3 regions of the Exiguobacterium sp. s46 genome follow, and region 1 is predicted to be linked to each of the others. Evidence: a T-box and tRNA genes for the amino acid it is inferred to sense, from the RefSeq annotation. Region 1 holds a T-box; the other regions hold tRNA genes.
The links. A T-box is a leader RNA that pairs with one kind of tRNA and senses whether it is charged. The one in region 1 lies ahead of argS (arginine--tRNA ligase), so its partner is inferred to be a tRNA-Arg.
Positions count from the first base shown of each region.

Region 2: it has a tRNA-Arg gene. The T-box ahead of argS (arginine--tRNA ligase) is inferred to sense a tRNA for this amino acid. The anticodon was not compared.
Region 3: it has a tRNA-Arg gene. The T-box ahead of argS (arginine--tRNA ligase) is inferred to sense a tRNA for this amino acid. The anticodon was not compared.

Region 1 covers NZ_JACSMY010000003.1:199,777-207,489, forward strand. Annotated here, with positions in the region: gene trhO (oxygen-dependent tRNA uridine(34) hydroxylase TrhO) at 1-758, shown strand, start outside; gene KNQ08_RS14210 (alpha/beta hydrolase) at 820-1,602, opposite strand; gene KNQ08_RS14215 (GGDEF domain-containing protein) at 1,618-3,294, opposite strand; T-box leader at 3,424-3,642, shown strand; gene argS (arginine--tRNA ligase) at 3,703-5,385, shown strand; gene KNQ08_RS14225 (hypothetical protein) at 5,416-6,021, shown strand; gene KNQ08_RS14230 (metallophosphoesterase family protein) at 6,084-6,677, opposite strand; gene KNQ08_RS14235 (carboxymuconolactone decarboxylase family protein) at 6,754-7,167, opposite strand; gene KNQ08_RS14240 (LysR family transcriptional regulator) at 7,259-7,713, opposite strand, start outside.
Region 2 covers NZ_JACSMY010000001.1:1,824,927-1,832,639, forward strand. Annotated here, with positions in the region: gene gpmI (2,3-bisphosphoglycerate-independent phosphoglycerate mutase) at 1-122, opposite strand, end outside; gene tpiA (triose-phosphate isomerase) at 123-875, opposite strand; gene KNQ08_RS09540 (phosphoglycerate kinase) at 903-2,087, opposite strand; gene gap (type I glyceraldehyde-3-phosphate dehydrogenase) at 2,209-3,216, opposite strand; gene KNQ08_RS09550 (sugar-binding transcriptional regulator) at 3,270-4,295, opposite strand; gene KNQ08_RS09555 (glutaredoxin family protein) at 4,414-4,674, opposite strand; gene KNQ08_RS09560 (RNA polymerase factor sigma-54) at 4,665-5,807, opposite strand; tRNA gene KNQ08_RS09565 (tRNA-Arg) at 5,961-6,036, shown strand; partial or broken gene clpP (ATP-dependent Clp endopeptidase proteolytic subunit ClpP) at 6,219-6,803, shown strand; gene KNQ08_RS09575 (hypothetical protein) at 6,916-7,152, opposite strand; gene whiA (DNA-binding protein WhiA) at 7,235-7,713, opposite strand, start outside.
Region 3 covers NZ_JACSMY010000001.1:1,576,498-1,584,210, reverse strand. Annotated here, with positions in the region: gene racE (glutamate racemase) at 1-307, shown strand, start outside; gene rph (ribonuclease PH) at 308-1,063, shown strand; gene KNQ08_RS08335 (XTP/dITP diphosphatase) at 1,060-1,653, shown strand; gene KNQ08_RS08330 (metallophosphoesterase family protein) at 1,659-2,168, shown strand; tRNA gene KNQ08_RS08325 (tRNA-Arg) at 2,242-2,315, shown strand; gene KNQ08_RS08320 (hypothetical protein) at 2,418-2,942, shown strand; gene KNQ08_RS08315 (hypothetical protein) at 2,971-3,954, shown strand; gene tig (trigger factor) at 4,065-5,357, shown strand; gene clpX (ATP-dependent protease ATP-binding subunit ClpX) at 5,592-6,857, shown strand; gene lon (endopeptidase La) at 6,927-7,713, shown strand, end outside.

The DNA of each region.
Region 1 (7,713 bases):
TCGAACAAACGGAACAATACATGAAGGACTTGACGGCGGATCCACGATTCGCTGACATCGAATTCAAAATCGATGAAGTCGAAGGGCACGCCTTCAAAAAGACGTTCGTCCGTTACAAAAAAGAACTCGTCACATGGCGTTTTGAGGATGAATTCAACGTACCAGAAGAACACGCTGCGTATCTTGAACCAGCAGAGTGGAAAGAAATGATGAAACAAGATGATGTCGTCATTCTCGATGTACGCAACAACTATGAATACGACCTCGGACACTTCAAGAATGCTGTAAAAGTGGATGTCGATGCTTCACGGGAATTCCCGGAGTGGCTTGACGAGAACGAGCATTTGTTTGAAGGGAAAAAGGTTCTCACATACTGTACGGGTGGCGTTCGTTGTGAAAAATTCACGGCGTACTTCCGTAAACGGCAACAGAGTGATGATATCTTCCATCTTAAAGGTGGAGTCGTCATGTACGGAAAAGATGAACAGACGCAAGGAGAAGACTGGGAAGGCGAACTGTACGTCTTTGATGAGCGTGTACAAGTTCCTGTTAATGCCGTTAATCCTTCTGTCGTCTCAGAATGTTACTACTGTGGAAAACCGGAGACGCGCTACGTTAATTGTGCAAACCCGGAATGTAATCGACAGCACTTCTGCTGTGAAGAATGCGAACCAAAAGTCATGCGTTCGTGTTCCGATGAATGCCGGGAGCATCCGCGCAACCGTTATGAAAAAGAGCAACAAGAAGAATTAGTATAAGGCACGCGTAAAAAGCCGGAAGATTTCTTTATTAGTAGAAATCGCCCGGCTTTTTGTGTATTCACGAGGAAGGAAACAAGTAACGTAAAATATCCGGTAAACGCTCGGCCCAGGCCGTTTCATGATGAATCGCTTCCGGAATGATCGTATAGCGACTTTGAGTAAGTTTCTGTTCGACCGCTCGCGCTAAGACATCATTTGTGTGTAAATAATCCGTTTCGGTCATCGGACCACTCACTTCTTTTGTCCCAACATCCATATAACAGCGATGGGTAGCAGACAGCGACGGACTGCGCTCGATGAATTCAAGGAGTGAGGAGAAGTTTGCCCATCCGGCCGTCGACAGGGCAGCGACGCGCGTGATGACTTCCGGATATGCGAACAATCCATAGAGCGAAATGACGCCACCCATCGAGCTGCCGATCATCGTCGTATCGTCAGGGCGTGTCGCGTAGTTGGCATCAATGTACGGTTTTAACTCGCGGATGATCCAGTCCATGTAGACCTTACCGTTTCCCCCGATTGATTTCCTGTGCGAAGGATAAGCAGTCCGCATCAATAAAGCTTCATCACTCCAAGGAGCGTAGTCATCGTAACGATCCATTCCGTCTTCTGGACTGTCGATCGCGACGACCATTGCCGGAATCTGTGTCTGTTGTAGCGCAAGATGAATCTCCCAGCCTTTTCCGAACGAGGCGGTCTCTCCACTGAAGACGTTTTGTCCATCGTGCATATAAATCACAGGTAACGCTTCAGAAGGATCTAAATGGGGTGGCCGATGAATCCGAATCGTCCGATGAGTTTGTGATGTCGGTAGCGTCATTTCAATTTCAGTAATCGACAATAGAGTCACGACCTTTCAAAGGTTTGCATAATGCGCGGTACAATTGCGCCCATTGTGTTTTCCGCCGACATAGAGTGCATGATCGGCTTGACGTAACGATTCTTCGAACGTCCGTTGATATCTTTCCTCCACTGTATCAATTCCGAGGCTGACCGTTAAGGACAGTCGGTGACCATCGACGAGGAAGGGACGATCCATGACCGCATGGCGGACCGTCTCGGCAATCTGGATAGCAGCCTCTTGACTACCATTTCGCAACAGAAGTACGAATTCCTCCCCACCATAACGAGCAGCAAAGACATCATCATATTGTAATTGGATCGCCTGGATACGTCGACCGAGTTCACGAAGGACGAGATCGCCTACTTTATGACCGTACGTATCATTGACACGTTTGAAATGATCGATATCGAACAGGATCACGGAGAGCGGATAGCAGTCAGCGGCAAATTCCTGCCGACCGTGTTCATAAAAAGCACGACTATTCGGTAATTCGGTCAAGGCATCGGTCCGACTTTCCGTATAGAGTTGGACCGTTTCACGTGAGCGTTCTAAGACGCGACAAAAGATACGGAGCAAACGAGATAATTCGTCGGCATTCGTCACATCATAGGCGTCTGCGACTTGATGGAACAGGATGATCGAAACATCGACCTCTCCGCTCGTAATCGAAGGAATCGCTAGCATCGAGTGACGATCGACAGGCAATCCGATTTGAATATCGTTTCCCCAGTCGCAACGCAGCCCATAGATGATCGGGGTATGCAAATCGTCGGCTGACAAGGAATGAAACAGTGGTAACACGTCGATCGGTTGTTTCGTCCGGATATTATAGATGACTTGTTTCCGCTGTTGTTGAATTGAGATCCAACCTTCAGAAAACGGCAATAGATGTGGTAAATCGAGGAGCAGTGAATCGATCGTCTCGCGCTCGAAGCGGGAAATCAACAAGTGTTCCTTCGCATCATCAAATCGCTTAGCATTATCGTTTGCTTCAAGGGAGTCGCCACGCTCTTGCAACAGACGTTTGAACAAAAAGAGAATCAAGGCGGAAACTGTAGCCGCGACGAGCGGACTTTCATCGTAGAACCAGATTCCAAGTAGAGCACTTAACATGCTAATCCCGTAGACGAGGGACTGAAGCTTTACGAGACGTTGCCAATCGTATTTCAAGTAGAGGAATCGATTGACGAATAGACATTGGAAGTAAGAGACAAGGAAGACGGTGATTAAAAAGCCGATGAAAGGGAGCAAGGCTTTCGTATACGTAAAGTTTGAGCCGATTGGCCCGCCGAGCACATAATACGCAAAGGCCGGAAGCGAGATGTAAACTAAATCGAACAAGGCGTTGATCGGGTAGAGATAAACGAAACGTTTCCAACGAATCGCTTTTCGATGAGACATGAATTGAAAGACGAGAATACCGACTTGGCTTAAAATCAAGGCGTACGTTAAACCGTAATTGAGGAATAAAAATAAGATGATGCCTTCTTGGAATGTATAGTAAATGCCACCACGACGGACATTATCGAACTGAAACAGGAGAACGAGTCCGAATAAATAAAGAGTGTTGATGATGGAGACAGAAGGATGGAAGGTTGGTGGATGAACGATGCCGATCACTAATAATGTCAAGGCGACGAGACCGAAGACGATCCAGCTCGTCCGGGCTACATGTTGGTAGTAGCGCATGAAACATCCCTCCCCCTGAGAAGTATCTTTTATTCCTATACCCGAATTGTGGAAATTTTGATGAGCCATTTACCAAAAAAATAAGGTTGAGAGAAAAGAAAGAATTGCGTATAATGTGAAAGATATCGAATACAGTCGATGATGAAGAGAGTAACGGTTGATATTCGTCAACTAGCGAATCAGGGAATGGTGGAAGCCTGAGGACGAACCGGTCGTGAAGCGCACTTCTGAGACGCTGCCCGATTCCTGATGGAAAAGGCGTAGCCGGGGGAACCCCGTTATCCCCGAACAAGGTGGGTGTCGAAATGACACCAAGAAGAGTGGTACCGCGGTCATTCCGTCTCTTTGCGCGTGGCGCAAGGGGCGTTTTTTATTGCCAAAAAATCAGTGAAGCAGGAGGAAATAAAGATGAGTTATAAAGCGCAGTATGCAGAAGTATTACATCAAGTCATGGAAGGTGCCTTATCGGTTGAACAAATCGAACAACTGATCGAGCAACCGAAACATGAAGATCATGGAGATCTGGCATTCCCATGTTTCATGCTCGCGAAAGCATTCCGTAAAGCACCGAACATGATTGCTTCGGAGCTCGCAGAAAAAATTGACGCGCCGTTGTTCTCGAACGTTCAAGCTGTTGGTCCTTACATCAACGTCTTCTTGAACCGGGAAGTCGTCTCGCAAGAAATCGTCAACCAAGTCCTGACGGAGCAAGAGGCGTTCGGATCAAGTGAAGCGAATGGAAAAACAATCGTCACTGATTTTTCATCACCAAACATCGCGAAACCATTCTCGATGGGCCACTTGCGTTCGACGGTCATCGGGAACGCGCTCAACCAAATCTCACGTAAAAAAGGCTACGACGTCGTCGGTGTCAACCACTTAGGGGACTGGGGAACACAGTTCGGGAAATTGATGGTGGCTTACACGATGTGGGGTGAGGAAGAAGCCGTCCGTGCAGAACCGATCAAGGAATTGTTGAAATTATACGTCCGGTTCCACGAAGAAGCGGAAACAAATCCAGCACTTGAGGACGAAGGACGTCTCTGGTTCAAAAAACTCGAACAAGGTGATGAGCAGGCAACGACGCTTTGGACGTGGTTCCGTGAAGTCTCACTCGTCGAGTTCAACCGTGTTTATGAGATGCTCGGCGTTAAATTCGATAGTTTGAACGGAGAAGCCTTCTACAACGATAAGATGCAACACGTCATCGATTTGCTCGAAGAAAAAGATCTCCTCGTCGAATCAGAAGGGGCAATGGTCGTCGACCTCGAAGCAGAGGGTATGCCACCTGCCTTGATTAAAAAGAAAGATGGAGCAACGCTTTATGCGACACGTGACTTAGCAGCTGCTGTCTATCGTCTCGAAACGTACCGCTTTGAGCAAGCGTTCTACGTCGTCGGTGGGGAACAAGCGCTTCACTTCAAGCAATTGTTCGCAGTCTTGAAGAAACTTGGATTTGAGAACGTCGACGGAATGCACCATGTGCCGTTCGGTCTGATCATGAAGGACGGAAAGAAAATGTCGACGCGTAAAGGTCGGATCGTATTGCTTGAAGAAGTACTACAAGAAGCGATCGACGTCGCGAAGCAAAACATCGCGGAAAAAAATCCGAACTTAGCGAATGCCGAAGCAACGGCTCGTCAAGTAGGTGTCGGCGCCGTCATCTTCCACGACTTGAAGAATGAACGGATGAACAACATCGAGTTCGATCTTGAGCAGATGTTGAAATTCGAAGGCGAAACAGGACCGTATGTCCAGTACACGAATGCCCGTGCGCACTCGTTGCTCCGTAAAGGTGGCTATGATGGCACACCATTCGCTGGTAGTGCCGATGATCATGCATGGGGTGTCGTCTCGATGCTAAACCAATTCTCGACGGTCATCGATCGCGCGTTCACACGTCGCGAGCCGTCAATCATCAGCCGTTACATCTTAGATCTTGCACAAAGCTTCAATAAATATTACGGACACGTCCGTGTTCTCGAAGATGACGCAGCAAAACAATCGCGTCTTGCACTCGTCAAGTCTGTCACGATCGTCTTGACAGAGGGTCTTCGTTTGCTTGGTGTCGGCGCTCCAGAAGAAATGTAAGACCAATCCACGAATAAGAAGAGGTAGATTATGAAGACTGAGACGAAAGAACGATTACAGCAAGCTGCTTCACAGATGAAGCAGGAGCCTTTGGCAGAAACGGTCGCCTTTATGGCTGATTTTCACGGGAAAGTCGCTGCTTGGTTACCGGGAGAGTCTGTCGATTTCGTTCACGATTTCGTGACGGCGCCGGAAGCCGATTTGATTGCTCCGATTGAAGGAGACGCGTTACGGACGAAAGACAATTTTGAATTCTTCATGCGTAAGAAACAGACACGGAAAAAACTGGGTGAACTGTTGACGCTTTGGAAGTCGGCACGTACGACAGAGACGTTGAGTCAAATCGATGCGATCGGATTGAAAAAATGGCTCGCTCGTAATGAATTCCGTTCGGAAGACAAACCATGGGATTATTTGAACCGTCTGCATGTTCTGCTATTCCTTGATTTGATGACGACGATCATCGATGATCATCGATTGACGAGTCTGCATGAGCAACTGGTTGGTACGTCACCGGTTCCGACGAGCTTCGTTCGTCGTCAAGGGGATGTTCGTCAAGTCATCGAAGCATTCGCGGAAGAGACGAACTTCACACAAGTGGATGTCGTCAAGGCATCGCTTGTCCGTTATCTCTGATCAATAGGATGCACGAACAAAAGCCGTCGAGCCCTGTGCCCGACGGCTTTTGTCGTATCTTCTTACTTCGCTTGATGGAACACGATCGATTGTTGCTCTGAATCGTAAAGACACCATTCTCGTTCGAACACGACGGGACCCAGATTGACGGCATGCCGTTCTCCTTTGATTGATAAAGTTTGATCTAGTGGGCTCGGTTTGGCGATGCCATTTTGAAACAAACCTCTGATATGACTATGGCCAAAAAAGAGTAATGGTTCACGTTGTTGTGACAGATTGGGTAGAAAATCACGCGACCAACTGAGTTGGTCTCCATGAATCAATAATGCCCCCTCGATCCGTTGTTTTCGAGGGCAATCGCGTAACGCATCGATGACAGGAGACAGATGCGGTGGGACGAGCGACAGGATGCGTTCTTCTTGATTGCCAAGCAACGTCTTAAAATCAATCAACTCTAAAAAATCATCATCGAGTGTCACGACGAGGGAGAGCGATTCAAAGGAATAGCGCTTCGCTCGCTTTTTACCGACATGGCATTCATGAACATCACCGAGACAAAACAAATGCGCATCGGGAGCGAGCCGCCGTATGTCAGCTAGGACAGCCGCTGTGTCGGCTACTGAGCTGTGAAGATCCGCAAAAAGGGCATAACGCATGATCGACCACTCCTTTGTTAAGGAGATACCCGAAAATGCGTCATGCCCATCTTTTTTCAATCAAGTCATGCGTATCTTATTCTGTTTCGACTGTGACGCCACGTTCTGCGAAGACGACTTTTGCGACTTCGAGTGCGTTCAAGACACGTGGGAATCCAGTGTAAGGAACAAGATGCATGATAGCTTCGACGATTTCGTTTCCTGTCAAACCAGCTGTCAATCCAGTATTGATGTGAAGAGCGAGCTGTGGTTCTGTACCTTGTGTGACGAGGGAAGCAATCGTCACGATTGCGCGGTCACGGTTGACGAGACCATCACGGCTGTAAACTTCACCGTATGCGAAATCCGTGATCCACTCACCGACTGCTGGAGCGATATCTTTCAGGGATTCAGAGATTTTGTCATGCGTAGATTGTGCAGCGTTTGCGTCTGTGAATTCGCTGAGTTTTTTTACGCCTGTTTCGTGACGTGATTCAAAATGAGTTGCCATGGTAAAAGACTTCCTTTCTTTTTTAACGATGTATTTATCGTAAAGGAAGAAATACCATGCTACAAATACATGGTTTTTATGAAAGGTATGCTTATTTGGAATATATATCGCTGACGAATTGAATCCATTTCCGCGTCACGTACGATTGATAGCGACCGGTCGGAACGGCGATTCCTAAGTGCCACGGAACACGTGTTTCAAGCGGAATCGTTTTGACGCCACGAATCGAAAAGCGATCCGCGATCGAACGCGGCAGGACAGTCACGGCATTTCCTTCTGCGACTAGTAAACATAAGAAGTCCCACTGCGAGCTCACCCGAGACACGTTAGGCGTAAATCCGGCATCTTGGCAGGCGTTCAAGACGACATCGTGGAGTGAGAATGTTTCATTGAACAAGACGAACGGCATGTCGGTGACTTCCTCTAACGCAATCATCGACCGATCAGCGAGTGGGTGATCATTTGGTAAAAACAAATGCAATTCTTCTTCAATGAAGGGGTGTGTCGTTAAATGCTCATCCGAAGGCAGCACCGTTGCGATCAAAT
Region 2 (7,713 bases), on a different contig from region 1:
GGGTATTGACCCCAGTAACGGTCGAAGTTCGGTTTGTTTGCCGCCGTAACGGCATTTCCGAACTCCTCGTCACGCATACCAAAACCATCAAGGATGATCAGTGCGACTGGACGTTTTTTCATTTAAATCGCCTCCAACAGTTTGAGGAACGATCCTGTCTCAAGACTTGCACCGCCGACGAGCGCGCCGTCGATGTCTGGTTGAGCCATATATTCTTTGATGTTTTCCGGTTTGACGCTACCACCGTATTGGATGCGGACAGCTTCTGCTGCTTCAGCACCGAATTCAGCTGCAACGACGTCACGGACGAATTTACAAGAATCTTGTGCATCTTGTTCTGTCGCTGATTTACCTGTTCCGATTGCCCAGACAGGCTCGTAAGCGACGACGAGATTTTTCACTTGGTCGACAGTAAGACCTTTAAGGCTGTTTGCTGTCTGTTCGCGGATGACGTCTTCGAACTTGCCGCCTTCACGCTCTTCCAGTGTTTCACCTACACAAACGATTGGAACGAGGCCGTGCTCGAACGCTTTTTTCGCTTTGCTGTTGATGAACGCATCTGTTTCGCCGAAGTACTCACGACGCTCAGAGTGACCGAGGATGACGTATGTCACGTCGAGTTCTTTGAGCATGAGCGGGCTGATTTCACCAGTGAACGCACCGCTCTCTTTGTCGTACATGTTTTGAGCACCGATCTTAAGATCCGTACCAGCTGCTGCTTCTGTCAAGTGTGCCAAGAATACTGCTGGCGCACAGACGGCTGCGTCGACTGTCGTCGAAGCAGGTACAGCTCCTTTGACTTCCTCAACGAATGCGACTGCATCCTTGAGCGTCAGATTCATCTTCCAGTTACCTGCGATAATTGGTTTACGCATTGAGAAACACTCCCTTGTGAACTTAGATTACTTGTCGTTTAGCGCTTCGACACCAGGAAGAGCTTTCCCTTCCATGAATTCGAGACTTGCTCCACCACCTGTAGAGATGTGGCTCATTTTGTCAGCAAGACCGAATTTCTCTGCCGCAGCAGCTGAGTCGCCACCGCCGATGATTGAGTACGCATCGCTGTCCGCAAGAGCTTGCGCGACACCTTTTGTACCGTTTGCGTATTTATCGAGTTCGAATACGCCCATCGGTCCGTTCCAGACGACGAGTTTCGAGTTCTTGATTGCCTCTGCATAGAGTTCAACCGTTTTTGGACCGATATCAAGTGACATGTGATCTGCTGGGATCTCTGTGATGTCACGTGGTCCGACATATGTTTCTTCTCCGAATTCCTTCGTGATGACGCAGTCGATTGGCATAAGGAACTTAACGCCTTTTTCTTCTGCCTTCTTCATGAATTCCTTCGCTTGGTCGATTTTGTCGACCTCAAGAAGTGAAGTACCGACTTCGATACCACGAGCTGTGAGGAACGTGTACGATAAGCCGCCACCGATGATCAACGTATCGACGATGTCGAGTAAGTGATCGATGACACCGATTTTGTCCGCTACTTTCGAACCACCGATGATTGCCGTGAACGGGCGATCTGGGTTAGAAAGAGCTTTACCGAGAACTTGAAGTTCTTTTTCGATGAGAAGACCGGCAACTGCTGTGTCGACATGGTGTGCGATACCTTCTGTCGATGCGTGTGCACGGTGTGCTGCACCGAACGCGTCGTTGACGAAGACGTCAGCGAGTTTCGCGAATCCTTTAGCGAGCTCTTCGTCATTTTTCGTTTCACCAGGGTAGAAGCGAACATTCTCTAAGACGACGACATCGCCGTTTTCGAGTTTGCTGACTGCTTCTTCTGCAACTGGACCGTATGCTTCTTCAACGAGCTTGATGTCTTTACCAAGCAATTCGCTGAGGCGTGCTACGACTGGTGCAAGTGAGAACTCAGGGTTCTTTTCGCCTTTTGGACGACCCATGTGGCTAGCGAGAATGACTTTTGCTCCGCCGTCGATCAAGTGTTTGATCGTTGGGAGTGCAGCACGGATCCGTGTGTCATCCGTGATTTTACCGTCTTCCAACGGTACGTTGAAATCCACGCGTGTAAATACGCGTTTTCCTTGTACATCGATGTCGCGAATCGATTTCTTATTCATACATTCGTCCTCCGTCTCTTACGTATAGTGAGGGGCGAATGCCCCTCCCGCTTTTTTCCGCAATAAGAGCGGAGACTGATATCGTTTCCGCTCTTATTCAATTGCTATTTAATTGCTCGAATTACTTAGCGATTTCTGCGAAGTGTTTGAGTGTACGAACGAGTTGGCTAGTGTAAGACATTTCGTTGTCATACCAAGCAACTGTTTTAACGAGTTGTTTGTCGCCGACTGTCATGACTTTCGTTTGTGTTGCATCGAAGAGTGATCCGTAAGAGATACCAACAATGTCAGAAGAAACGATTTCGTCTTCAGTGTAACCGTAAGACTCGTTAGCAGCTGCTTTCATTGCTGCGTTGACTTCTTCTACAGAAACTTTTTTGTCGAGTACAGTTACGAGCTCAGTGAGTGAACCTGTAGCAACTGGTACACGTTGTGCAGATCCATCAAGTTTACCTTGAAGTTCTGGAAGAACGAGACCGATTGCTTTTGCAGCACCAGTTGAGTTTGGAACGATGTTTGCTGCTGCCGCACGTGCACGACGGAAGTCACCTTTAGGGTGTGGAGCGTCGAGTGTGTTTTGGTCACCAGTGTAAGCGTGGATCGTAGTCATGAGACCTTCAACGATTCCGAACTGATCTTGGAGAACTTTAGCCATTGGCGCGAGACAGTTTGTAGTACAAGAAGCACCAGAGATAACTGTTTCAGTTCCGTCAAGGATTTCGTGGTTCGTGTTGAAGACGACTGTTTTCATGTCGCCAGTTGCAGGTGCAGAGATAACGACTTTTTTAGCGCCAGCTTTTAAGTGAAGCTCAGCTTTTTCTTTGTCTGTGAAGAAACCAGTACATTCGAGAACGATGTCAACACCGAGCTCGCCCCATGGGAGTTCTTCTGGGTTGCGGTTAGCAAGTGTTTTGATTTCTTTACCGTTGACGAGGAAGTAACCGTCGTGTACTTCAACTTCGCCGTCGAAACGACCTTGAGTCGTATCATATTTGAGAAGGTGTGCAAGCATTTTAGTGTCTGTAAGGTCGTTGATCGCGACTACTTCGATTCCATCGAATTGAAGAATTTGACGAAGTGCCAAACGTCCGATACGTCCAAATCCGTTAATACCAACTTTTACTGCCATGATAATTTTCCTCCTTTTAATGTAAAGCGAGTTATCTATTATTCAAAAGGGGGTTACCCTTTCAAAATCGAAGCTGCTGCGCCTTCATCCGTGATCAGGATGATGTCTGGCGACTGTTTGACATAGGCGTTGATCGCTTCTGCCTTCGAATGACCACCTGCGACGACGATGACGTGTTCGACTTGCTTCAAGTCATCCAGTTGGAGACCAACCGTCTTGACCCGGTGCACGATGTTCCCGTCTCGGTCGAAGTAATATCCGAATGCTTCTGCTACTGCCTGTTCATGTTCCAGTCGGGTCAGGAGATCCTCAGACGCGCGACGACGTTTTGCCATCGTTTTCGCCTCACCAATTCCATGTACCACGATTGAAGCACCTTTAATCATTTGAAGCACATTTTTTATGCTCGGCTCTTCGATCATCTTGACGAACGTCTCTGTACTGACCATGTCCGGGATGTGAAGCAGATGATAATCACTTTGAGCGCGTGACGCCATCCGTGAGCATACTGTGTTCGCTTGTAGCTCGAGCGTTTCTCCCAGTCCTCCGCGTGCCGGAACGAACGTCATCGGACGGTGTTCCTTGTCTGGCGACATCATCGCCGCGACCGAAGCCATCGTCGTACCGCCTGTGACAGCGATCGTATTGTGATGGTTTGAAGAAAGCTCTCGCTTGAGTCGTGCGACGGTCGCCCGTCCCATGTCTCGTTGTACCCAGAAGGTCTCATCGGAATCACCCGGTACGATGACGACGTCCCGTACCCCGAGTCTCTCTTTCAAGGCTTTCGCCATGTCTGAGATCCCTGCGAGTTCTCCCATGATGCTGTGCATGCTGCGAAGAACGTTTCGTCCTTCATCCGTTAAGGACATCCCTTGCGTTGCGACCTCTAGGAGGTCTTGCTGCTTCAAGAAGTCGACTTCCCGCCGTAAGACGCGTTCCGTCAAGCCAAGGCTTGTCGCAAGCGTACGTCGTCCGATCGGTTGCATTAGTCGCACATAATGAAGGATGTCGTAGCGTGTCTGCATTTCTTCGATCAGATCAGGCACGATTCGTTTTTGGATCTGGACTAACTGCCGAATCATGTATTTCCCTCTCCTCTCAAGTAGCTGGACGCTTTCTGTCCCGCATGTCATAACGTGTCCCACTTGGTACACCGTTATCATAACAGTCCGTTTCTCGCCTTGCAAGTCTCGTTTCTCAAGTTTTTTGAAGTAAGCGTTTTCTTACTGTTTCTGTCTCGATTTTGCCATAACTCCAGATTTCGCCGTCATGCATGACAACGGGAATCTCGTATAAGAACCGTAGACTGAGCGCTTCATCCTGATCAATGTTGACTTCCTCGAACGTCCATTCCGGAAACTCATCGAGTACGAAGTCGAGTAAGATGGCGGCCTCTTCACATAGCGTACATCCCGGACGTGAATAGAGTGTTAAGTGTCTGTGTCGTTTTAATCCCATTCTGATTGCGCCTTCCTTTGCTGCATCGTTTTTTTTGTTAAACCAAGCGCTGCCCGATATTTCGCAACCGTCCGTCGCGCGACTGTCAGACCGTCTGCTTGCAGGCGATCCGTTAATTGCTGATCACTTAACGGACAATCACTGTGCTGAATGTATTCGGCGATCCGCCGTTTAATCAAAAAACTCGAATCTCCGCTTGTCGTTCGTGAGACGAACAAGTCTTCTAAAGCAACGAGACCATGGACCGTCTCGACATACTTCGCAGCAATCGCTCGACCAATCGTTGACGGATGATGTCCCGTTGCTTCTGCGACTTGTTTTTTCGTCAATGGCTCAAGATGCAGTTCTCCCTTGAACCAGCGTTCTTGTCGCTCAAGCAAGACCGAGAGGATGGCATGCATCGTAACGCGACGTCGTTCGTACGCGCGCAAAAAAGGCGTTGCCTCTTTTAATTCGAGCCACGTCTGATCCGTGTCGAGTGTCATCCAGTCGATCTGAAGTTTTCCAACTAACAGGTGAATCCGCGCTTCTGCCATGACCGATCGTTCCTCTTTAGGAAGATCCGGTGTCCGGCTCAGCCGCGTCAATCGTTTTCGCAATCGTGTCCGGTCCTGTTCACTGTACTGAGCGAATACCTGACTCGCCGGAGCATGCCGCAACCGATCCGTCAGTTCGATCAATTCCGTGTCGTCTAGCTCGATCGCCTGTAACCATTGGCACTCGCGTTCCGAGCGGGCAGCGATGCCGACTGGTTCACATTGTTGTAAGAGTGTCCGTGCTTCTTTAATCGTTGCGACATTGGTCGAGAAGGATGCAGCGAGTTGCTCGTCCGATGTCCGCAATAAACCGTCCGCTTCTAAATACACGATGAGTTGTTCCGCCATATATCCTATTTCCTGTCTGACTGATTCTAAACGTATTTGTGCAAGAAGCTCGTCTTCATAGGACGCCAAATGTCCTGCCATCTGCTCGACCTCTAACGAAACCTGATTCGGGTAATGGCGGTGCAACCGTCGTTTCAACCGTCGCCATTCCTCCTCGAGCTCTGCCGCTGGTTGTTCAAGCACATGTAACTGATACTGTTGTGACGCCGATAACGTCATCTGTTGCGTCTGTTCCTGGCGTTGATCCATCGATTCCCCTCCCCCACTTCTTATTATAGAAGAAACGTTTTAAAAAACGTGCTCTGAACCCCTTTTGAGTCGCTAGAGAAAAGAAAAGTCATGCTTCCCTATTGCTTTTCTGAAAAAATGTCGCTATACTATTAATTGTTCAGTACATCAGATGCACCCGTAGCTCAGGGGATAGAGCACTGGTTTCCGGTACCAGGTGTCGGGAGTTCGAATCTCTCCGGGTGTACCATTTATTCAACCACAAGGCAATGCCAGCAATGGCGTTGCCTTTTTTCTATATTGATATGTTTCATTTGCCCTTGTAATGGAAAAATACCTAAAAGTCGCATCGTATCTTTTGACCAATATTGACCAAAGGATTATGATAAGGATAAGTCGAATAGGAAGCTACATACCAACTATAAGGAGGCAAAGACTATGTTAATTCCAACAGTCATCGAACAAACAAACCGCGGGGAACGTGCTTACGATATCTACTCACGTTTGCTAAAAGACCGCATCATTCTTCTCGGGAGCGCGATTGACGACAACGTCGCCAACTCAGTCGTTGCCCAACTTCTGTTCTTAGCAGCAGAAGATCCAGATAAAGAAATCTCGCTTTACATCAACAGCCCAGGTGGTTCGATCACTGCCGGTATGGCGATTTACGATACAATGAACTTCATCAAGCCACAAGTCTCAACGATTTGTATCGGTATGGCTGCATCGATGGGTGCGTTCTTGCTCCAAGCAGGCGCAAAAGGAAAACGTTTCGCGTTACCAAACGCTGAAATCATGATCCACCAACCACTCGGTGGTACACAAGGTCAAGCATCGGATATCAAAATCCATGCGGAGCGTATCATCAAAATGCGTGAGCACCTCAACAAAATCATGGCTGAAAACACAGGACAACCACTTGAAGTCATCGAACGCGATACAGAGCGTGACAACTTCATGTCAGCACAAGCTGCTGCTGATTACGGTCTCATCGACCGCGTCATGGAACGTGCATAAGTCATCCAGAGTGTCTCCTTCGGGAGACACTTTTTTTGTATCCATAAAGTCTTGTCGTTTATCGTTGCATACAAAAAAACCTCCCGTTCCTTATAGAACGAGAGGTCGATGATCAGTCGATCAAGTCTGTGATGTCTGAAACGATATCGTGGTTTTCACGAATCAGCGAGTAGATCGCGTTCGCATGTGGCGAAAGCTCTTCTTCTGCTTGTAATTGTTTCAGGAATAAAGATGTTGCGAACGCAACGAGTGTGCTTTTCGGTACACCGATTGATTTCGCTTTTTTTGTTAACACTTCATCAAACTTCGCATCGACTGTCAGCGAAATACGTTTCTTTTCGTTAGCCATTTCAAAAACTCCTTAATTCGAACATTTAGTTGCATCGACTATATATTATAGTAGACTATGGTTCATCCCGCAAGCGACCCTCTTATAAGGCCCCTGTCATCGACTCTCCATTCCGTACTTTTTCAGCGATTTGATCAATCTTCCGCAACCGGTGATTGATCCCTGATTTTGAGATGGAGCCGCTTTCGACCATCTCCCCGAGCTCTTGTAACGTGACGTCTTGATGTGTCACGCGCAAGATCGCGATCTCCTTCAACTTATCCGGTAAGACATCGAGCCCGACCGTCCGCTCAAGGAACTTGATGTTCTCGACTTGGCGTAATGCCGCACCGACCGTTTTGTTGAGGTTTGCCGTCTCACAGTTGACGAGACGATTGACCGAGTTACGCATGTCTTTTAAGATCCGCACATCCTCGAACCGTAGCATCGATTGTGTCGCATCAACGAGCTTGAGGAAATCGGAAATCTTCTCGCTCTCCTTGATGTAGAGGATGTGTCCCTTTTTCCGTTCGATTGCCTTCGCGTTCAAATCAAAGACGTTCGATAGACCACGGAGCGCTG
Region 3 (7,713 bases), on a different contig from region 1:
ATTACGACCATTGATGAATTACGATATGGATACATTGATCCTCGGGTGCACTCATTACCCGCTCCTAGCAGATGTGATTGGACGGGTCATCGGACCAGGCGTCCAGCTAATCTCTTCAGGAGACGAGACAGCGCTCGAGGTAGCAGCACTACTTGATTACAATACGATTTCAGCAGATGTGACACAAATTCCGGAACATCGTTATTACGCGACAGGCGATATCCGCTCATTTGATCAGATTGCGACGGACTGGCTCGATCAGACCATCCATGCGGAGCGCATCGTGCTTGGAACGGAGGAAGATTAAATGCGGATAGACCAACGAACGGCGGATCATCTCCGTCCTATTCAATTATCGATTGATGTCAATAAACACGCAGAAGGTTCTGTCTTGATTGAACTGGGAGATACGAAAGTCCTCTGTACGGCGACCGTCGAGGAGAAGGTGCCACCGTTCCTTCGCGGTAAACGCCAGGGCTGGATCAATGCGGAATATTCGATGTTGCCACGTGCGACGGCTCAGCGGACCGCACGAGAAGCCGTCCGCGGCAAACAGACGGGACGGACGATGGAAATCCAACGTCTGATCAGCCGCTCGCTTCGGGCCGTCGTTGATTTAGAGAAGCTCGGGGAACGAACGATCTGGATCGATTGTGATGTCATTCAGGCAGATGGCGGTACACGAACGGCATCGATCACTGGTGGTTTTTTGGCACTCGTCCGAGCAGTCGATCAATTGATTCAAGCGGGAAAACTGACAGATACACCGATCAAAGAGGGCATCGCAGCCATCTCGGTTGGAATCGTCGAGTCGAATGTCTTGCTCGATCTATGCTATGAAGAGGACGCTGCGGCGGAAGTCGACTTCAATCTCGTCATGACCTCATCGGGTAAAATCGTCGAGATGCAAGCAACAGGAGAAGAGTCGACATTTTCCCGTCAAGAGATGCTCGAAATGCTCGAACTTGGGGAAAAAGGAATTAAGGAACTGATTGATGCTGGCCGTGAGGCACTCGGTGTCTCTTGGTGGTATGTAGGAGAAGAAGTGGGGGAACATAGATGAAGGTCATCGTCGCAACACACAATGCAGGTAAAGTGAAGGAACTTGAAAGCATGCTGGGTCGTCTCGGTTATACGGTCGAATCGTTACTCGATCACGCCGATGCTCCGGAAACGGACGAAACAGGTGAGACATTCGAGGAGAATGCACTCTTAAAAGCAACAGAGGCAGCAGCCTACTTTGGCCACGCGGTACTTGCTGATGATTCAGGTCTTGAAGTCGATGCTTTAGATGGCGCTCCAGGTGTCTACTCGGCACGATTCGCGGGTCTTGAAAAGTCGGATGCGGCGAACAACGCTCTACTGCTTGAAAAGTTAGTAGGTGTTCCGGAGGAAGAGCGGACGGCGCGCTTCGTTTGTGTCCTCGCGCTAGCGAAACCAACGGGTGAGACATTGACGGTTCGTGGAACGATGGAAGGGCGAATCGGTTTTGAAGCGGCGGGTTCGAACGGGTTCGGTTATGATCCATTGTTCGTCACGGCAAGCGGACAGACGGCTGCTGAGTTGACGAAAGAAGAAAAAGCGATGATTAGTCATCGTGGCAATGCATTGCGCAAGCTCGAACAGGACTTAACTACTTTCTTAGGAGTGTGATGAAGATGAGAGCGTTGATCGTTAGTGATAGCCATGGACTAGAACAAGAACTGCTTACGATATTCGAACGTCACCAAGACGTGGATTTGGCATTTCATTGTGGGGACTCCCAATTGACGCGCGACATCGAATCATTATATCCATATCGTGTTGTGCGAGGGAATTGCGATTACGGACACGATTTTCCGGAAGAAGTCATGTCGGAAATAGATGGTCGTACCATCCTTTGTGTCCACGGACATCGTCAGGACGTCAAATACAGTCTAGATGTCTTGCAGCATCATGCGAAGGAAAAGCAGGCGGACATCGTCTGTTATGGTCATTCCCATGTTGCGAAGGCTGAATATCGGGACGGCGTGTTATTCATCAATCCAGGTTCAATCCGGATGCCGCGTCATCGACCAGACAAGACGTATGCGATTCTTGAAGTGGATCAAAACCGTTATTCTGTCGATTTTCTCGATGTGAACGGTGATCGAGTGAATGCCCTGCATCTGGACGGAACATTTTTGTAATAAAATAAATGCAATGTTTGTAATGTGATTGACACGAAAGAATTGTTCTAGTATAGTTTATTCGTGTTGACACGTCCCAATAGCTCAGCAGGATAGAGCAACGGCCTTCTAAGCCGTCGGTCGGGGGTTCGAATCCCTCTTGGGACGCTATAATTAAAATAGAGACTGCCCTTACGAGGGTGGTCTCTTTTTTTTATTCCGATTTTCGATTATAATTAAGGTATCATGAACTCGAAAGGGATGAATGCAATGTGGAAGAAAGTTGGAGCAGTCCTTGTGCTAAGTACGTTTCTTGCTGGATGTAGTGAGATTTCAAATACAGTCGACGATGCAAAACAACAAGTCAACGATGTAAAAAATAGTGTCGATTACGCTGGAGAACTTCAAGGCATTGCAAAAGATACGGCCCAAGTCACGTCAGATTTGTCGGCTTCCTTGAATGAAGCGGCTACGACAGCGCGTGAATCTGCAAACCCTGAACAGGCACTCGATCAACAAATCGAAAAGTTGAAGGAAAACGGAACGATTGATCAGTTCAATCAAGAACTGGATCAAATCGATCAACGATTAGCGGGACTTGAAAATCCGCCACAAGAATTGCAAAATTTAAGTGCAAAACTCGAGCAGTACGTGAATCAATCGGAAGACATCGCTCGATTACTTGAAGCGGACGTCTCGTTAGATACGTTGAATCGATTAGGAATCGAGCAGGCAGGACAACTTCAAGAAGCAATCACGAACTGGACATCTTTACTCGACCCATTTACGAAATAAGAAGTTGAACATGAAGGAGTGCCGGAATATGGGGACATCGCGCTGGATGGAACATGAACTAGAAGTAGAGCGAGCGCGCATTCTTCGTTTGCCCGCTTCTAAACAAGAACAATTGATTATGGAATTAGAGACTGACCAATTGACAGGAGAAGATGTCTTACACCGGCTCTATGTCATTCAACCACTCTTAATGCATGACCGGGAACGATTTGAAACAGTGGCAGAACGATTTCTTGAAGTCGAGGGTGTCGAGCAAGTGCTCGCACTCTTTCTTTATGAACTCGGAGAACGTTATCCGATGAAACTCGCTTTGCGCTCGGCGTCACCGTATCTACCTTATGGGCTCGCGCTTCGATTAGATGAAATCAAACAACAGATGCGTGTTCGCGAACAAAAGCCGGCAGTTCAAAACAACCCTGTTGCGCAGCGTGAGGTAACATCAGCAACGGAATTGATGCATGTGTTGCGACATGGCAGTTGGGTTGAACAAATGCGCCAATTGACCGGTAGGGAATTCGAACGGACATCTGAGCTCATTGCATACATCACACAAAAATACCTTCAGGCGCAAGAGACAGAACATCAAAGTCTACTCGTCATTGATCAGTTATTAGGAAGCGTGCTTGATCACGTGTCATATCCGGTAAGCATTCATGTGCCACACGTAGATGTAGACTGGACGATCTCGTCACGTGAAGAGTTAGAAGAAATTTTGCTGGTACATCAACAGGAGCAACAAGCGTTACTGGCATCGATGCATACGTTAGAGCGAATGGATCCGTTCCGAGCGTTACTCGTCTTGCGATCGGATCAATTAATCCATCTTGAAGAGCGAGAACGAATTGGATCAGACATGGAGAAGTGGCTCGCAGCCTGCGAAGAACTCGCAGGTCTGACATTTGAACGTGAAGAACCGGAACGTATCCTCAGTCCGCTGGCGAAGCGGTTATATCGAGCGGCACATATCCTTTATCCAGAAGTCATCGCATTCGAGCAGATTTACTTCGATTGAGACATCTGGAAACGATTCGTTCAACAGTGGTAATCGTCAGAACGATTGTGCTATAATGTGACTTGTTGTACACACATGTACGCTAATTGACAATTTTGGAGGGACTCAGCATGACTGCAAAATGGGAAAAACAATCAGGTAGCCTCGGCGTCCTCACGTATGAAGCGCCTGCTGAAGCATTTGATAAAGCGGTAGACCAAGCGTTCAAGAAAGTCGTTAAGACTTTGAACACACCTGGTTTCCGCAAAGGAAAAATGCCACGCGCAATGTTCAACAAAATGTACGGTGAAGAAGCACTGTACCAAGATGCACTCGATATCCTTTACAAGGACACAATTGAAGGTGCAGTCGTCGAATCAGGAATCGAGCCAATCGCGCTTGAGAACATCGACGTTGAAACACTCGAAAAAGGCAAGCCAGTCGAATTCAAAATCACGTTCGTCATCGAGCCAGAAGCTACACTCGGTGAGTACAAAGGTCTTGAGTACACAGCAGTTGAAACGAACGTTACTGACGAAGACGTCGACGCTGAACTCAAAACATTACAAGAACGCGGTGCAGAACTCGTCGTTAAAGAAGATGGCGTCATCGAGAATGGCGATACAGTCGTATTCGACTTCGCAGGTTTCGATGGGGAAAACCAATTCGACGGCGGAACTGCTGAGAACTACTCACTCGTCATCGGTTCTGGAAACTTCATTCCTGGATTCGAAGAGCAAATGGTCGGTTTAAAAACTGGCGAGCAAAAAGATCTTGAAGTGACATTCCCAGAGGAATACCACGAAGCATCACTCGCTGGAAAACCAGTTACATTCAAAGTAACGATCCACGAAGTTAAAGCACAAGAGCTCCCTGAATTGACAGATGAGTTCGCAAAAGAAATGGATGAAGAAGTTTCTTCACTCGACGAGTTGAAAACAAAAATCCGTACGCGTCTCGAAAACACACGCAAACAAGAAGCTGATGCTTCAATGCGCGATGAGTTAGTCGAAGCGGCTACGAAAAATGCGACAGTTGATCTTCCAGAAGTCATGGTCGAAAACGAAGTCGAGCGTATGGTTCAAGAGTTCACACAACGTATTCAATCACAAGGCATCGACCTCAACATGTACTTCCAGTTGACTGGAACGACAGAAGAGGCAATGCGTTCTGAAATGAAAGAGCAAGCGGAAGAGCGCGTTAAAGCACGTCTCGTCCTCAAGCAAATCGTTGCTGACGAAAAAATCGAAGTAACAGATGAGGAAACTCAAGCTGAACTTCAATCAATGTCAGAACTCTACAACATCCCTGCAGATCAACTTGAAACGATGCTTGCACCACAAGGTGGTCTTGAAACGCTTAAAGGCGATCTTCAATTCCGTAAAGCTATCGATGTTCTCGTCGACAACGCAAAAGCAAAATAAGCCATTTCATGGTTTTCGATCGACTTCAAGCCCAATTTCTGGTCTTGGAGTCGATTTTTTTGTACGATAGGTCAAACAAGGACAAACGATCCTTGGTTCAGAACATCAAACTGTAAATCGTTCGTCCAGGATTTGAAAGACTTTCCTTGTTCATGCTACAATCATAAATAGTAAAACGTGAGACGGGATGCTACAGGCATCCATACAATTTCCACGTTAAAGGGGTGGACCTTTATGTTTAAATTTAACGAAGAAAAAGGTCAGCTAAAATGTTCTTTCTGTGGAAAGACACAAGAACAAGTACGCAAACTTGTTGCTGGACCTGGCGTTTACATTTGCGACGAGTGTATCGAACTCTGCAATGAAATCGTAGAGGAAGAACTCGGCACTGAAGAAGAAGTCGAGCTAAAGAATGTTCCGAAACCGCATGAAATTCGTACGACACTTGACGATTATGTCATCGGTCAAGAAAAAGCGAAGAAGTCGTTGTCTGTAGCGATGTATAATCACTACAAACGAATCAATGCTGGTGGTCGCGCAGATGATGTCGAGCTTTCGAAGTCGAACATCGTCATGATTGGACCAACAGGTAGCGGTAAAACACTTCTTGCCCAAACGATGGCACGTATCTTGAACGTACCGTTTGCGATTGCAGATGCAACAAGTTTGACGGAAGCCGGTTATGTCGGTGAAGACGTCGAGAACATCCTGTTGAAACTCATCCAAGCAGCAGACTATGATGTTGAGAAGGCTGAAAAAGGAATCATCTACATTGATGAGATCGATAAGATCGCTCGTAAATCAGAAAACCCGTCGATTACACGTGACGTATCTGGTGAGGGTGTCCAACAAGCCTTGCTGAAGATTTTGGAAGGAACGGTTGCGAGTGTACCGCCACAAGGTGGACGAAAACACCCACATCAAGAATTCATCCAAATCGATACGACGAACATCTTGTTTATCGTCGGTGGCGCATTCGATGGTATCGATCAGTCGATCAAACGTCGTCTTGGTAAAAAAGTCATCGGATTCGGAAACGATTCAGAGAACCGTAACCTTACACAAAAAGAAATTCTGGCAGCTGCATTACCAGAAGATCTTCAAAAGTTCGGTTTGATTCCAGAGTTCATCGGTCGTTTGCCGGTCATGGCGACGCTCGAGCCACTTGATGAAGAGGCACTCGTTCAAATCTTGACGAAACCGAAAAACGCCCTCGTGAAACAATATAAGAAAATGCTTCAACTCGATGATGTCGAACTCGACTTCACGGAAGATGCACTTCTTGAGATTGCAAAACTTGCAATCGAACGTAAAACAGGTGCGCGTGGTCTTCGTTCCATCATCGAAGAAACTATGCTTGATATCATGTTCGAAATCCCATCGCGTGAAGATATCGCGAAAGTCATCATTACAGCAGAAACGTTGACTGGTAAACGCGGTCCAACGCTTGAGTTGAAAGATGGTACAATTGAACATGGGAAAGAAAAAGAAACGGCGTAACACCGTGACAAATCGGCTCGGAGGCTACTTGTACGCCTTTCCGAGTCTTTTTGTTTAGGAGGAATTCGAATGAAGAAAAAACAATATCCACTTTTACCGTTACGCGGTGTCGTTGCGTATCCGTTGATCGGATTGACGATTGATGTCGGGCGTCCGGTATCCTTAAAAGCCTTACTTGCATCAAAGGAACACGAAATTGATCTCGTCGTCGTCACGCAACGTGACCCAGAAGCAGAGCCGTCTGTCGACGGGCTGCACCAGGTTGGTACACTCGTTCAAATCGCGAAGATGAGTGAACTCGGGAATGATACGGTCCGTGTCCGCGTCATCGGGAAGGAACGCGTCCGGATTGAAAACGTCGAGGAGACGGACGAGGGATATCAAGCCGTCATCGAACCAATCGAGAAGATGGACATCAAAGGGGCGAAACAAGAAGCACTTGTTCGTCTGATTAAAGAACAGTTCGGTCAGCTCGTCTCTCGGATCAAAGGAATCGGAACGGATGAACGTCGTCGGTTCGAGACATACGAACGTCTCGACTCATTAACGGACTATATCACGTCGAAGTTACCAATCGATATCTCGAAGAAACAGGAGTTTCTCGAACAACAGGATCCAGTCGAACGAGGGTTGATGTTGCTTGACGTCATGAAGCACGAATATGAAGTCGTCGAACTCGAACGCGAGATGCGTGAACGGACGAAGAAGACGATTGAACAATCGCAACGCGAGTATTACTTGCGGGAACAATTGAAGACGATTCAACAAGAACTCGGTGGCGAGTCGGCTTCTGTTGAAAGTGATGCGACGAAATACCGGGAACAGCTAGCGATGCTTGATTTACCAGAAACGACGG